2 regions of the Planococcus chinensis genome follow, and region 1 is predicted to be linked to the other one. Evidence: a T-box and tRNA genes for the amino acid it is inferred to sense, from the RefSeq annotation. Region 1 holds a T-box; the other holds one or more tRNA genes.
The links. The T-box of region 1 lies ahead of leuS (leucine--tRNA ligase). A T-box ahead of a tRNA ligase gene usually reads a tRNA of that ligase, here a tRNA-Leu.
Positions count from the first base shown of each region.

Region 2: it has a tRNA-Leu gene. The T-box ahead of leuS (leucine--tRNA ligase) is inferred to sense a tRNA for this amino acid. The anticodon was not compared.

Region 1 is NZ_JBHUFW010000011.1:33,805-41,725, forward strand. Features, by position in the region: gene ACFSDB_RS12785 (MDR family MFS transporter) at 1-865, shown strand, start outside; gene ACFSDB_RS12790 (CoA transferase subunit A) at 1,034-1,726, shown strand; gene ACFSDB_RS12795 (3-oxoacid CoA-transferase subunit B) at 1,745-2,398, shown strand; T-box leader at 2,444-2,650, shown strand; gene leuS (leucine--tRNA ligase) at 2,748-5,159, shown strand; gene ACFSDB_RS12805 (BaiN/RdsA family NAD(P)/FAD-dependent oxidoreductase) at 5,481-6,752, opposite strand; gene ACFSDB_RS12810 (putative polysaccharide biosynthesis protein) at 6,954-7,921, shown strand, end outside.
Region 2 is NZ_JBHUFW010000005.1:260,424-268,344, forward strand. Features, by position in the region: gene ACFSDB_RS08885 (DNA alkylation repair protein) at 1-179, shown strand, start outside; gene ACFSDB_RS08890 (hypothetical protein) at 268-579, opposite strand; gene yfkAB (radical SAM/CxCxxxxC motif protein YfkAB) at 849-1,979, shown strand; gene ACFSDB_RS08900 (GNAT family N-acetyltransferase) at 2,108-2,635, opposite strand; tRNA gene ACFSDB_RS08905 (tRNA-Leu) at 2,817-2,900, opposite strand; gene ACFSDB_RS08910 (ABC transporter ATP-binding protein) at 3,153-3,941, shown strand; gene ACFSDB_RS08915 (ABC transporter permease) at 3,925-4,680, shown strand; gene ACFSDB_RS08920 (ABC transporter substrate-binding protein) at 4,801-5,787, shown strand; gene ACFSDB_RS08925 (hypothetical protein) at 6,029-6,424, opposite strand; gene ACFSDB_RS08930 (hypothetical protein) at 6,764-7,117, opposite strand.

The DNA of each region.
Region 1 (7,921 bases):
GAGCATGTACGCCATGGTCGGAACGGTGTGGCCGGAAGGCGGGCGCAAGGCGTTCAATGCAATCTACCTCGCCCAGAACGTCGGCGTCGCCCTTGGGCCTGCCATGGCCGGCGTGCTTGCCGCCTATAGTTTCGATTATATTTTTACCGCTAATCTAGCGATGTATGTCCTGTTCTTCTTCATCGCCTTGTTCGGATTCAAGTCGATGAGCATCTCACCGAACGCACACACATCCGTCTTCAATGAAAAGAAAAAGATCCGCAAACGCGCGCCGCTTTACGCTTTGCTGATCGTTTCAGCCGGCTACTTCCTGTGCTGGGTCGGCTATGTGCAGTGGCAATCAACCATTTCCGCTTATACGCAGGAAATCGGCATCACATTGCCGCAATACAGTTTCCTATGGACGCTGAACGGCATCCTGATTGTCGCAGGACAGCCATTCATTCGGCCGATCATGAAAAAGATTGAAGACAACATAAAGCAGCAACTGATCATTGGCATCCTGATCATGATTGTGTCGTATATTGTCGTGGCATTTGCCCAGGATTTCAGCATGTTCATCATTGCCATGGCCATCCTGACAATCGGTGAAATGTTTGTCTGGCCGGCGGTTCCGGCGCTTGCCAACCAATTGGCGCCAAAAGGGCGGGAAGGCTTTTACCAGGGCATCGTCAACAGCGTCGCAACTGGCGGGCGCATGGTCGGCCCGCTGCTCGGCGGCGTCATGGTCGATCTGTATGGAATGCCGGCTTTGTTCGCGTTGATCACCGCTTTGGTGTCGATTGCGATCATCACGTCGCTCCTGTATGACCGCCCGTTGAAGCGGGAACAGGCGCAGGCGATGCAGGAAACTCCGATTCTTTAACCCTGAGCCGTAAGATGGAAAACCCGTCTTCCGGCTTTTCTTTTTGAAGAACCGGCAGGTCAGCCTTTTTTCTTAATATTGCGTTTTAGGGAGGAGTTTGTTTAAATTAAAAAGGAAGCGCTTTATTTTCAACAATTCTGTACATAGATGAAATGGAGGCCATTAGAAATGAAACCGATTTATGGATCTGCAAAAGAAGCAGTCGCCCAGATTGAAGACGGGTCAACAATCATGGTCGGCGGATTCGGTTTGGTAGGAATCCCTGAGCAATTGATTTTGGCGCTGGTGGACAAAGGGGTCAAAGACCTCACTGTGATTTCCAACAACTGCGGCGTTGATGAATGGGGCCTCGGGCTCTTATTGAAAAACAAACAAATCAAGAAAATGATTGGATCATATGTCGGCGAGAACAAAGAATTCGAACGCCAGGTGCTGTCCGGCGAAATCGAAGTGGAATTGACGCCGCAAGGCACGCTTGCTGAAAAAATGCGTGCAGGCGGTGCAGGGATCCCTGCATTCTTCACACCGGCGGGCGTTGGTACAACGGTTGCCGAAGGCAAGGAAATCCGTGAATTCGACGGCAAGGAATATGTGCTGGAACATGCGCTGAAAGCTGATTTTGCATTGGTGCGCGCGCACAAAGCCGACAAGATGGGGAACTTGGTCTACAACAAGACGGCCCAGAACTTCAACCCACTGGCAGCGGCAGCAGGCAAAGTGACGATTGCGGAAGTCGAGGAAATCGTCGAAACAGGCGATATCGACCCGAACCACGTTCAGACGCCGAGCATTTACGTGCAAGGGCTGCTGCAAGCGAAACAGGAAAAACGCATCGAACGATTGACCACTCGATCTGTATAAGGAAGGACGGGGAATAGAATGGATAAGAACCAAGTGAGAGAACGGATTGCCCGCCGTGCGGAGCAAGAAATCAAAGACGGCGACTACGTCAACCTGGGCATCGGCATGCCGACTTTGGTGGCGAACTTCATTTCTGACAATAAAAGCGTTGTGCTGCAATCTGAAAACGGCTTGCTCGGCATCGGCCCTTACCCAACGGAAGACCAGGTCGATCCGGACTTGATCAATGCAGGGAAAGAGACAGTGACGACCATTCCCGGAGCGGCATTCTTCACGAGTGCGGAATCGTTCGCGATGATCCGTGGCGGGCACATCGATGTTGCCATCCTCGGCGGCATGGAAGTGGCTGAGAACGGCGATTTGGCGAACTGGATGATTCCAGGGAAGATGATCAAAGGCATGGGAGGCGCGATGGACCTGGTCCACGGCGCAAAGAAAGTCATCGTCATCATGGACCATGTGGCAAAAGACGGCTCTGCGAAAATCAAGAAGCAATGCGACCTGCCTTTGACTGGCAAAGGCGTCGTCAACAAAATCATCACAGAGCGGGCGGTCATCGAAGTGACGGACAACGGCCTCGTGCTGTCGGAAGTGTTCGACGGCTACTCGGTGCAGGACATCATCGATTCGACAGATGCGCCCCTGAACACTGACAATGTGAAAGTCTCGTAATCTATTGCCAAAAAACGGCGGGTCCGTTAAAATAAAGGACAATAGCTAATGACAGTGAAGAGGATCAGTAGATTGCGTTTATTCCCTAGAGAGCCGGCGGCAGGTGCAAGCCGGTGTGTAAACCAGTCGAACTCGCCTCGGAGTCTGTGCATCCGAACCTGAGTAAGGTGCACCGTTTTCCGCGTTAAGGAAACAAGTTGAGCGGGCGACCGCTAATTTGGGTGGTACCGCGGGAAAACTCCCGTCCCTTATTTTTATGAGGGACGGGAGTTTTTATTTTTCCCCGGTACTGAAGTTGTTAGGGGATCGGCTCCGGCCGCATCCGTTTTAAACCAAGGAGGAACAGGACATGACATTCAAGCACAAGGAAATCGAGAAAAAATGGCAGAAGCATTGGGAGAGCAATAAAACCTTCAAACTGGAGACGGATTTTTCAAAGCCGAAATTCTATGCGCTTGATATGTTCCCGTATCCGTCGGGCGCCGGGCTTCATGTCGGGCATCCAGAAGGCTATACGGCGACGGATATCTTGAGCCGCGTCAAGCGCATGCAGGGCTTCAACGTGCTTCACCCGATGGGCTGGGACGCATTCGGCCTTCCTGCTGAACAGTACGCATTGGATACGGGCAACGATCCTGCGGAATTCACCGAGAAGAACATCGCGACATTCAAGCGCCAGATCCAGGAACTTGGCTTCTCGTACGATTGGGACCGCGAAGTGAACACGACGGATCCGAAATACTATAAATGGACGCAGTGGATCTTCATCCAGCTGTACAATAAAGGCTTGGCGTATGTCGATGAAGTGGCGGTCAACTGGTGCCCGGCACTCGGTACCGTGCTTGCGAACGAAGAAGTGGTTGACGGCGTATCAGAACGCGGAGGCCACCCGGTGGAACGCCGCCCAATGCGCCAATGGGTGCTCCGCATCACGGAATACGCAGACCGTTTGCTGGAAGATTTGGATGATCTGGACTGGCCGGAAAGCTTGAAGGACATGCAGCGCAACTGGATCGGCAAATCCGAAGGGGCCGAGCTGGAATTCAAAGTCGGCGGCACCGAGCATGCGTTCCGCGCATTCACGACGCGCCCGGATACGATTTTCGGTGCGACGTATGCGGTGTTGGCACCGGAACATAAACTGGTGGCTTCGATCACAACTGCCGAACAGAAGGAAGCCGTCGAGAAATACATCGACGACGTGAAAACGAAGAGCGACTTGGAGCGTACGGATTTGGCGAAATCGAAGACCGGCGTATTCACTGGCGCTTATGCCGTGAACCCGGTCAGCGGCGAGAAAATGCCGATCTGGATTGCGGATTATGTATTGGCGACATACGGAACGGGCGCCATCATGGCAGTTCCGGCGCACGACGAGCGCGACTATGAATTCGCCAAGCAATTTGATCTGCCGATTGTCGAAGTGGTTTCAGGAGGCGACATTTCAACGGAAGCTTATGCAGGCGACGGCGAATTGATCAACTCCGACTTCCTGAACGGCTTGAACAAAAAAGAAGCGATTGCGCGCGCGATTGCCTGGCTTGAAGAGCACGGCGTCGGCGAGAAGAAAATCACGTACCGTTTGCGCGACTGGCTGTTCAGCCGCCAGCGCTACTGGGGCGAGCCGATTCCGATCATCCACTGGGAAGACGGCACGATGACGCCGGTCGACGAGAAAGACCTGCCGTTGATGCTGCCGGTGACAACCGACATCAAGCCGAGCGGTACGGGCGAATCACCGCTTGCCAATATTACGGAATGGGTCAATGTGGTCCATCCGGAAACCGGCATGAAAGGGCGCCGCGAAACCAACACGATGCCGCAATGGGCAGGCAGCTGCTGGTATTACCTTCGCTATATCGATCCGAACAACGAAGAAGCGTTGGCGGATCCGGAATTGTTGAAACACTGGCTTCCTGTTGATGTCTATATCGGTGGAGCAGAGCACGCGGTACTTCATTTATTGTACGCACGCTTCTGGCATAAAGTGCTTTACGATATCGGCGTGGTTTCCACAAAAGAGCCGTTCCAGAAATTGTTCAACCAAGGGATGATCCTGGGTGAAGGCAATGAGAAAATGTCGAAATCCAAAGGCAACGTCGTCAACCCGGACCAGATCATCGAGAGCCACGGGGCGGATACGCTTCGTTTGTACGAGATGTTCATGGGTCCGCTTGAAGCATCGATCGCCTGGTCGACAAACGGCCTTGACGGCGCGCGCCGCTTCCTTGACCGCGTATGGCGCCTGTTCATCGAAGACGGCAGCTTGAGCGCGAAAATCACCGAAGCGAACGACGGCAAAATGGAGAAAGTCTTCCATCAGACCGTCAAAAAAGTAACCGAGGACTACGAAGGCCTCCGCTTCAACACCGCAATTTCGCAAATGATGGTGTTCATCAATGAAGGCTATAAAGCAGATGCGATTCCGAAAGAATACGCAGAAGGCTTCGTCAAGCTCTTGTCGCCGGTTGCACCGCATTTGTCAGAAGAGCTATGGGAAAAACTCGGGCATACGGAAACGATCACGTACGAAGCATGGCCGGAATTCGATGAATCGAAAATGGTTGAAGATGAAATCGAAGTCGTTGTACAAGTGAACGGCAAAGTCCGCACGAAAATCGTTGTGGCGAAAGATTCAACAAAAGAGCAATTGGAAGCGGCAGCGCTTGCCGACGAAGCCATCGTGAAAGCGGCAGAAGGCAAACAAGTCCGCAAAGTGATTGCAATTCCAGGGAAATTGGTCAATGTGGTAATCGGGTAAAAGAGGAAAGCCTGTCCGGCGACGGACAGGCTTTTTTCGTTTGCTGCAAGTAAAAAGTGGAATACTGCAAGTAAAGTTCTGTTTTCTGCAAGTAAAGTTCCGTTTAGCGCAAGTAAAATTAATTTGCCGCAAGTAATGAAAATGTGGAGGATAGAGCCAGTTGAAAATTGGATGACCGCAGATAAATCTCCAGAATCGCAGATAAAACAAAATAAACGCAGATAATCCTAAAGAAAAGAAGAAATATTTCCAACCATGCATCTTCTTCCAAAAATTTCCGTCCTACTAAAAAACGCCCGCAAAAAAAGCGGACGTAGGCACTTATACTAATATCTCCCGTGCAAAGGCGGCTGCGCTGCGACCCGCGACATTGCCGGTAACCAAAGCGGAAGTGATGTTGTAGCCGCCGGTATAGCCGTGGATATCCAAAATTTCGCCGCAGAAATAAAGTCCGGGCATTTTCCGCGAAGCCATCGTTTTCGGTTCAATTTCCTTGATGGAAACGCCGCCGCCCGTGACAAACGCTTTCTCGATCGGCTGCGTGCCGTTGACGAACATCGAGAATGCCGTAAGTTGCTGGGCCAGCACACGCACCCGTTCACTCGCCAGTTCCGCGCCGACCGCTTGCGGATCGATGCCGGAGCGTTCCAGCAAGAACAGCAGCCAACGTTCTTGCGCTATGCTTTTCCAGACGTTTTTAACCGCTTTTTTCGGCTCGTCCTTCATCATTTTGAAAAGCAGCTGGAACGCCGATTCGGCATTTTCACCCGGCAGCGTATTGATGCGCATTTCGACCGGTGCACCGCCGTTTTTCTTCATTTCCTTGACGACGTACTGGCTGCAGCGCAGCACAGCCGGACCGCTCAGCCCGAAATGGGTGAACAGCATGTCCATCTGATGGGTGACGAGCAGTTTCCCTTTTTTATTCAGCACGGAGACCGCAGCGTCGCGCAGTGCGAGCCCCTGCAATTCACGGCTGACGATGAACGGCTCTTTCGACAAGAGCGGCACTTCCGTCGGATATAGGTCGGTCACGGTGTGGCCTGCACGTTCTGCCCATGGATAGCCGTCGCCCGTCGAGCCGGTCTGCGGCACCGCTTTTCCGCCGACTGCGACAACGACCGCTTTCGCCGTATATTCATCGCCCGAATGCAGGCGTACGCCGGTCACTTTCTCGTCGGTCATCAATAATTTCTTGACCGGGGAGTCGAGCAGCACTGTAACATTCAATCGGTCCATTTCGCGGAACATGGCATCTGCTACATCCTGCGCCCGGTTGGAAACCGGGAACATGCGCCCGTGATCTTCTTCTTTCAAAGCCACGCCAAGCCCTTCAAAAAAGGCGATGATGTCCTCGTTATTGAATACGGAGAACGGGCTGTAAAGGAAGCGCCCATTGCCCGGAATGTGTTTCACGATTTCCTCAAGCGGCAGCCGGTTGGTCACATTGCAGCGCCCGCCGCCGGAAATGATCAGTTTTTTTCCAAGTTTCTTGCCTTTTTCGATCAATAAAACCTTTTCGCCTTGTGAAGCCGCAGCGATGGAAGCCATCAAGCCTGATGGGCCGCCGCCGATAATGATTACGTCATACATATTATGAGAACTCGCTTTCGTTTGTATTAGTGTGCATACTCCAGCGCCTAACTCCTCGGCCATAAGCCCGCCCGGAGCTGAACAGGCGCATCCGCTTTTCTCAAGTATACACGATGCGGCAAAACTCGTTGAGTAATTCGGTTTATAGGTGTAAACTATCGTGTAGATTGTTTTTTATCATTTCATGTCAGGAAGTGCAAAATGTCAACACTTATCAAAGGAACGGCCATTTTAACGCTTGGTTTATTCTTATCGAAAGTCCTCGGGATCATCTACGTCATCCCGTTTTACGATATGGTCGGGGAAGAGAATATCGGCCTCTACCAATACGCGTACATACCTTATAACCTCATGCTGTCGCTCGCCATTTCCGGCGCGCCGATCGCTTTCTCTAAGTTTGTGGCGAAGTATAATTCGCTCGGCGATTATGAAACCGGCCGCCGTCTCTTGAAGTCCGGATTGATGACGATGATGGTCACCGGCTTCGTTTCATTCCTCTTGCTGTATTTCTTCGCTGGGCCGCTTGCGGAACTGACGATTGATGAAAATGAAAAAATCCACTCCGTGCAGGACGTCAAAGAAGTGATCCAATGGGTTTCATTCGCCTTGATCGTCGTGCCGTTCATGAGTTTGTTCCGCGGCTTTTTCCAAGGCTATAACTTCATGATGCCGACAGCCGTATCACAGCTGATTGAGCAGATCGTCCGCATTGTCTTCCTGCTGGCCGGGGCGTATGCCGTCCTCAATATTTTCGGCGGCTCCGAAAAGACTGCAGTCGAAGTGGCTGTCCTGTCCGCATTTGTCGGCTCGCTCGGCGGCGTGCTCGTGCTGTTCTATTATTGGAAGAAGAAAAAAGGGGAGTACAACGAGCTCCGTGCAAATTCCGTCGAATCCTACGATGTGAAGCTCGGCGATATGTACAAGGAAATCATCATCTACGCTATTCCGGTCGTCTTCCTTGGCATCGCGAATCCGCTTTTCCAGTTTGTCGACATGCTGACATTCAACCGGGCAATGGGCGATTCGGAAAATGCAGCAGCATCCGGGATCTACTTGAGCGTCCTGAATTTCACCGCCCATAAACTGGTGATGATTCCGGTCATGCTTGCGACAGGGTTCTCGATGGCGCTGATTCCACTGATCACACGGTACTATACGAAAAATGAATT
Region 2 (7,921 bases), on a different contig from region 1:
TTCAATGGGCCATGAATCTCACTGCAGGCTGGATAGGCGTCTATGATGAAAAGAATCGCACCCGTTGTATGAAAATCGGTGAGAAAACGGGTCTGTACAAAGATGAAATGGTATCAAAAGGATGTACCCCCAACTACTTGCCGGAGTTCATTACAATTGAAGTGAACAAACGGCAGTAAGATGGAAGATTATAATTTATACTACAAGACAAAAAAGAACCTTGAGAGCATCAAGGTTCTTTTACAATTTATATATTAAACATTTAATTTATATCGCTGCCTGACCATACATACCGTTCTCAGCTGTTACGTCGTTCAATTCTGCAATAACGACCCTGGGTTTGGAAGGATCAAATACTGTAGAAATATAACTGACTTTAAATGTATAAGTAGCTTTTCTCCGGAAGTTTCGATATTCAGGTGAATCTACTGTAGTTGTCCAATAAAAGGCATTACCATCTCTATCCATTAAAGCGACTATCCGATGTTCGTCATTTCTGAAGCAGGATAAAACCTCAAGATCCCTAGTATACATCTTTCCTTTTTCAAATCCGTTCACTTCTTTGATCGCAAGCACCATCGAAATCCACCTCATTCCATAGTGATATGCTTTTACTATAACAGAACCTGTGTTCGCATGCCAGTAAAAAGATCAAAAAAATATAATTTTTCGTTAATAAAGCGATAAAAGGATAAATGAAAATAGTATAAATACATTTTTTTCACGTAAAAACTGTAAAATCCTGCTTCCAGGGAGGCAATTTCTCCAGCGTTTAAACCACCCCTTGCAGAAGCAAATCGAAAAGCGCATACTTAATAGTCGAGAAAATTATTAGGAGTTCGTTAGATATGGAAAACACAGCAACAACACTCACCAAAATCACGCCACAATATGATCCGTGGGAAGCGTATATGGATATCCAGGAACACGGAAAACTGACTTTATCCAGCATCGAATTCACCACGACGTATTTATGCAATATGCGCTGTGAACATTGCGCCGTCGGCTATATGCTGGCACATAAAGATCCGGATGCATTGCCGATCGAGCTGCTCCTTGCGCGATTGGATGAAATCCCGCATTTGCGGACGATCAGTCTGACAGGCGGCGAGCCGATGTTTTCCAAAAAATCGGTCGCTAATTATGTGTTGCCGCTATTGAAATACGCCCATGCACGCGGCGTCCGCACCCAGATGAATTCGAATTTGACGATGCCGCTTGAGCGTTATATGGAAATTGCACCTTACTTGGATGTCCTGCACATTTCCCATAACTGGGGCACCATTGATGATTTTGTCGATGGCGGATTCGCCAATATGGAACGCAAACCTTCCAGGGAGCGGCGCGCCGAACAGTTCCAGCGCATGATCGACAACAGTCGTGCGCTGGCAGAAGCAGGCGTGATGGTATCGGCAGAAACGATGCTAAACAAACGGACATTGCCGCATTTGCAGAGCATCCACAAACAGATTGTGGAAGAAATGAAATGCGCGCGCCATGAAGTGCATCCGATGTATCCGAGTGATTTTGCCAGCCAATTGGAAGTGTTATCGCTCGATGAAACGAGAAAAGCGATTCATGACTTATTGGACGCGCGCGATGACAATGTCTGGATGTTGTTCGGCACCTTGCCGTTTTACCCGTGCAGCCAGAACGACGAAGACACCAAATTGCTGAACCGCATCCATGCCAGCAAAAACGTCACTGTCCGCAATGACCCGGATGGCCGCTCCCGGTTGAACGTCAATATTTTCACCGGCGAAGTCATCGTCACGGATTTTGGCGATACCCCGGCGATGGGCAATATCCAAACCGATTCGTTACCGGCGATGTTGGACCGCTGGTTGGAACGGCCGTTAGCGAAAACAATCGACTGCCACTGCCCGGCCGCAAAATGCCTGGGGCCGAATTTATTGGTGAAAGACGCCTATTACCCGGAAATCGATTTCACTGTCCAAAAATCAAAAATCACCGTTTAATGTGAAAAGCCCGATCCCGTAGAAGATTCCAACTGGATCGGGCTTTTTGCGGCTTTAACTTGAATGCCTGCCGTATACTGGCACAGCAGTTATCAGCTGTTTCTTACAGGAATGATTTTAGGTTACCTTTAAGAATACTCAATCAACCAGCAATCCCGGTATTCCCCTTCATGAAGTTCACGTCCCGGAAGCAATTTCACTTTCTTGAACCCACACTTCTCGTAACAATGGAGCGCCCGCGTATTTTGGGCTTGGGGATCCATCACGATCCGGTCAGCATGCTTCTGTTCGATTAAAAATTCGATCATGGAAGTAACCAACAATGTGCCAATTCCTTTGTTCCAATACGCGACCTCTCCGATAAACTGGTCGCTTCCATAAACCGTTTCATTGGAATAGCCATATTCCTTTTTCGTCTCTTCATCCAATAGGTAGAACTGGATGTAGCCAATTGCTTTCCCCTCATATTCCACAATGCACTTCTCTTCTTCATCTTCCGAAGCGTAAAATTTTTCATTTACTTTTTCCAGATCGAACGGATTATCCCTGCCTTCATAGAATTCCAGAACCCGAGAGTCTGAGAGCCATTTTGCCAACAGGACATTGTCTTCTTTTTCTAACTGGCGGACCTTCAACTTTTCATTTTGTAAGATCATCATTATTCTTCCCCCCCATTAATAAAAGCAGTTATCGAAGCACGTTTTATGTAATTGATCATCTACGTTTTACTATAAAGATTTACCTAAAATAAACCAAATAGGATTTTCCTCATTACCTCTCCCTGAACGCAAAAAAAACCAGCCCCTGCAAGGAGCTGGTTTTTGTCTTTTCTATTGATGCGGATGAAGGGACTCGAACCCCCACGGTGTCTCCACCACTAGACCCTGAACCTAGCGCGTCTGCCAATTCCGCCACATCCGCAAGATGCATCCCCTGCAAAAACAAGGACTATAAATAGTTTGCCTCGGCGAAAACAAAAAGTCAAATAGCAGTTTTGAACTCGCCTTTTCGCATTAGAGAAGGAACATTTTCGCAGCGATAGTACTGCCTTCGTAAAAACACAAGCGAATAAAAACTGATAAATTAATTATCTAATATTGACAATTCCTATCAATCTACTATACTTTAATGATATCCGATAGGAAAGGTAGGTTTTATTGCCTGTGATCGACCATATTTATTGAAGCCAAAGAAATCAACAAAGTCTATTACGATAAGAACAACCAGCCCAATACGGTGTTGAAAGATATTAATCTCTCCATCGAGAAAGGCGAATTCGTTTCGATTCTCGGCCCGTCCGGCTGCGGCAAGTCCACCCTATTGTCGATGATCGCCGGCTTAGTCCCTGCGAGTTCAGGCGACATCATCGTGGACGGCAAAAAAGTCGTGAAGCCGGGCAAAGACCGCGGAATGGTCTTCCAGCAAGCCGCGTTGTTTCCTTGGATGAACGTGACGGAGAACGTCATGTTCCCGCTGCGCAAGGAAATGTCCAAGAAAGAGGGCCAGGAGCGCGCCCATCATTTTTTGAAAATGGTCCAGCTCAGCAATTACCCTTCCCATTATCCCCATGAACTGTCGGGCGGTATGCAGCAGCGTGTGTCGATTGCCCGGTCGCTCGCCATGGACCCGGCTGTCCTGTTGATGGACGAACCGTTCGGCGCGTTAGATGAACAGACCCGAAGCCGCCTGCACGGGCAGCTCGAGGAAATCTGGATTGATACCAAAAAGACCATCGTCTTTGTCACCCACAGCATTTCGGAATCGATCAAGCTGTCCGACCGGATCCTGGTCATGGGCACACGTCCCGGCACCATCCTGACCGATATCACAGTGGACATCCCGCGCCCGCGCGAGCAGCACCGGCAGGAAATCGCGGCACTCGAAGAGCGCATCATGGGCCTTCTGAAAACAGAGATCGATAAAGTCATAGATGAGGAGCAAGCCTATGAAGCCGGCCGTTAAACGAATTATTTTCTTCGCCGCGCTCATCCTGTTCTGGGAACTCGGTTCCCGCTTTGAGCTGTGGCACGAAACCATACTCCCTTCCCCCGTCAGTGTCTACGATTCACTGGTTGCCGGGTTCGCCGATATGACACTGGTCTATGACCTGATCGCGAGTTTCCGCCGGTTGCTGATCGGCCTCGTTGCAGCCGTCATCATCGGGACTGGCGTCGGCATCCTGCTGGCACGCTCCAAGACAGCGGATGAAACCCTCGGCACGCTGGTGCTCGCCTTGCAGAGCGTGCCAAGCATCGTCTGGTTGCCGCTGGCCATGATGTGGTTCGGCCTTGGTGAAGGCTCCATCATTTTCGTCGTCATTCTCGGCGGAACATTCGTCATGATCCTGAACGTCCGCACCGGCATCAAGAACGTCGATCCCCTGTTCATCAAAGCAGCACGGACGATGGGCTCGAATGGCCTGGACCTGTTCGTCAAGGTCATCATTCCCGCCTCTGTCCCGTATTTCGTCACGGGTGCGCGCCTCGCGTGGGCATTCGCCTGGCGGGCATTGATGGCCGGCGAACTGCTCAGTTCCGGGCCGGGGCTCGGCTACACGCTGCGCTATGCATCCGATTTCGGCAATATGTCCCTCGTCATCGGCGTGATGATCATCATCGGAGTTGTCGGCGCAATCGTCGACCTGATGATTTTCCAGCGGATCGAAAAGAACGTCCTCAAGCGCTGGGGATTGGAAACGTAAGATTTAATTCCTTAGAATAAAAGCTTTCGCCACTTACATACCGCTTTCAGCAAGGCAATTCGTTTTCAGCAGCAAAACAATTCATTCCAAATAAATTCACCTATAGGAGGAAATCATCTTATGAAACGTATCTTTTCACTACTCGCTCCCCTCGCGTTGGCTGGCACGTTGGCAGCCTGCGGTTCACCTGGTGCCGGCGAAGATTCATCTTCCGTCACCATCGGCTACTTCCCGAACTTGGACCACGTTCCGGCCATGGTCGCTAAAGACCAGGAATTCTATGAGAAGAACCTGAAAGACGGCACAACAGTTGAATACGTCACGTTCGCGGATGGCGCGGATTTCATGACCGCATTGAAAACCGGTGACATCGATGCCGGCCTTGTCGGCCCTGGACCTGCCATGAACAACTACACGAACGGCGCAGACGTCACCATGATTGCCGGCGGCGCTTCAGGCGGCACCGTCGTCATGGCGAGAAACGGCAGCGGCATCGACTCCATCGAGGACTTTGCCGGCAAGACATTCATCACGCCGCGCGTCGGCTGCACACACGACGTCCAGTTTGAAACCTATATGAAAGAAAACGGCATCACTTCCAACCGCATCGGCGGCGAAATGCTTCACCAGACCGGCAACCCTGCCCAATACGAAGCGATGTTCGCTACCGGGAAAGTGGATGTCGCCGTAGCCCCGGAACCTTGGGCTTCGGTACTCAAGCAAAACACCGGCGCCAAAGTCATCATCGAACCGGATGAAATCTCCTTCGGCACAACATTGCCCGCTTCTGTTCTGGTCACTTCCAGCAAACTGATCGAAGAAAACCCGGAAATGGTCCAAGGCATTGTCGATGCGCATAAAGAAGCGACCGAGTTCATCGCCCAAAATCCGGACGAAGCAAAAGAAATCACCATCAATACAATCGATGACATTACCGGCCAGAAACTCGAAGCTTCTATCATTGATGGCGCATGGGACAACATGATCTTCGACACCGCCCTAGCCCCTGAAGAAATCCAGGCATTCGGCGATTCCTCGTTCGATTTGAAGTTCTTGAAAGAGCAGCCGGATTTCGCGTTGTTGACGGATACGCAGTTTTTGGAATAACGGTTTATGGGACAGCAGAAATCTTTTCTGCTGTTTTTTTGTGAACTTTTTCTGGTACTTATATTTTCTTCGATTTTTTAGCTGTCCCAAAGGGATGATTGAGTGTTGAAATTTACCAATTCATACACACACCAAAGCCATCCTCGAAATCGAATGATTTCATTAAGGATGGCTGTTGACTGAAAATTTTTTTGTATATAGTGCAACATTTACTACAGACGGGGCAATCGACGTCAGATTCCTATTTGTACTCAATTTTAGCTTTTGGGACTGGATCTCCTACCCAGTTAAATTTTATCTCAATTTTTTCTCCGGTCTGTTTATACTTGCCTGTCCGATTAAGTTTTCCGCTTAGAATAGCCGTATACATTTCATATTTCATTGCATTCTCCCAAGAAGTCGGAATATAGCTATCATAATAAGAAAAAATGCTACTACTATATTCCTTCCATAGAAGTATATCATCACCATACATATGATATTCATATGGATACTCCTTAGTTGGTTTTTTAATCTTAAATGGCTCAAAAGTTAAATTTAACCTCTCGTTAGCTGATTTCCAAAAGATAAAATATCTTACCTTTGGCGTTGTTATTTTAAAGATATTAACTTCTATTACCCTACGTTCTACTCCCAATCTAATCCCTCCTTTTTTCATGTAATAATGAAGATTGTCCACTCAAGTCGAACGCGACAAGAAAGTCATGAATATTTTAAAAAACGTATTTTATTTCAGTATTTTTCGGGGGAGCTGGTTGAACGTCTAGAGAAAATTGATGATCTTCTACTGCCCGATCCGGCTGAAGTCGATTCTTTTTGGAAGTTGCGTCGATTCGATACGCTGGTTCTCCAAGAAACGTCGGAAATTGCGAAACCGCGTTCATCATTGCTATTGACGAATATAAAGGTGACACCCGAGAAGGAAAGTATCAACTTATTATCGCCATTGGCGAAACGAGAGAGAAAGTCTTCCGTCTTATAATCGTCCGTCGAAGTTCAGGCCCGAGGGCCGGTGGCCTTGCCGTTTCAGTTCCATCGTGTGCTCCAGGTTCGACATCTCCTGGTACGTTTCCTTGATATGCGTCAGCAGGTTGTTGTGGGTCCCCGGCCGCCAGTAGAGGACCGGGTGGCATCCCTTCTGCAGCTGATTGAACATGCTGTACTTGTTGACGATGAAGATCCGGTACTTGCGCTCCATGCGGTTGACCTCGTTCACGATGAACCAGCTGGCTGCCCGAAGCGGGATCTCGTCGATCAGGGCGCCGGTGTCCTGGCGCACGATGTCGTATGTGTCGAAATCCTCATTGACCAGAATTCCGCATCTTGTCATGAAGAACATAGCTTATTCGCCTCCTTTTAGAGAGTCTTGCTTAAGCAGTAATCCTCCTGGAGCATAGATAGGTTCAGTTACTTGTCACATGCTCAGGAACTGGACTTAATTTCACGGTCACTTTCGAAAAGCCGGAACACCACCTCGAACTCCAATAACATATCGTTGAATCGTCAGCTGATCTTTTTTGCTACTAAATTTGTTTGTTTCAACGTATCAACCTCCAATGCTAAGACGGGCGTTGTTTCGCTCCTTCACCTCGTGGAATTTGTTATGCTAAATTCATGAACAACTGTTGGCTGATGGCTTTCCCGATTATCCCTTCGACCGATTTCAGTTTATAGACGCGTTTCGTTGCAAATTATAAATACAGCGAATTGCTTCTCCAGTAGAATTTCTCCTTCAAAACAACTTACAATATGACATTTAGTAATTTTAATTTATCACAATTTTCAGTTAATTATAATAGTTTTCATTAAGTTTGTAATGCAAGTGAATTACAGTTAGTGTCCAGTCCTATGAGTGACAAAATTTCCGACCAGTTTGTAAGTTCAATTAGCTTCTTAATAAACGATAAAAATATGATCTTTGATACTGCCCCTCGCTCTTGAAGAAATCCAGGCATTCGGCGATTCCTCTTTCGACTTGAAGTTCCTGAAAGAGCAACCGGATTTCGCGTTGTTGACGGATACACAGTTTTTGGAGTAATAAGTTATAGGACAGCAGAGATTCTTTCTGCTGTTTTTTTGTGCTTCCTAAAGAGTTGAATAAAAAAACGCTCCGAGAAATGGTGAGTTTCTCGAA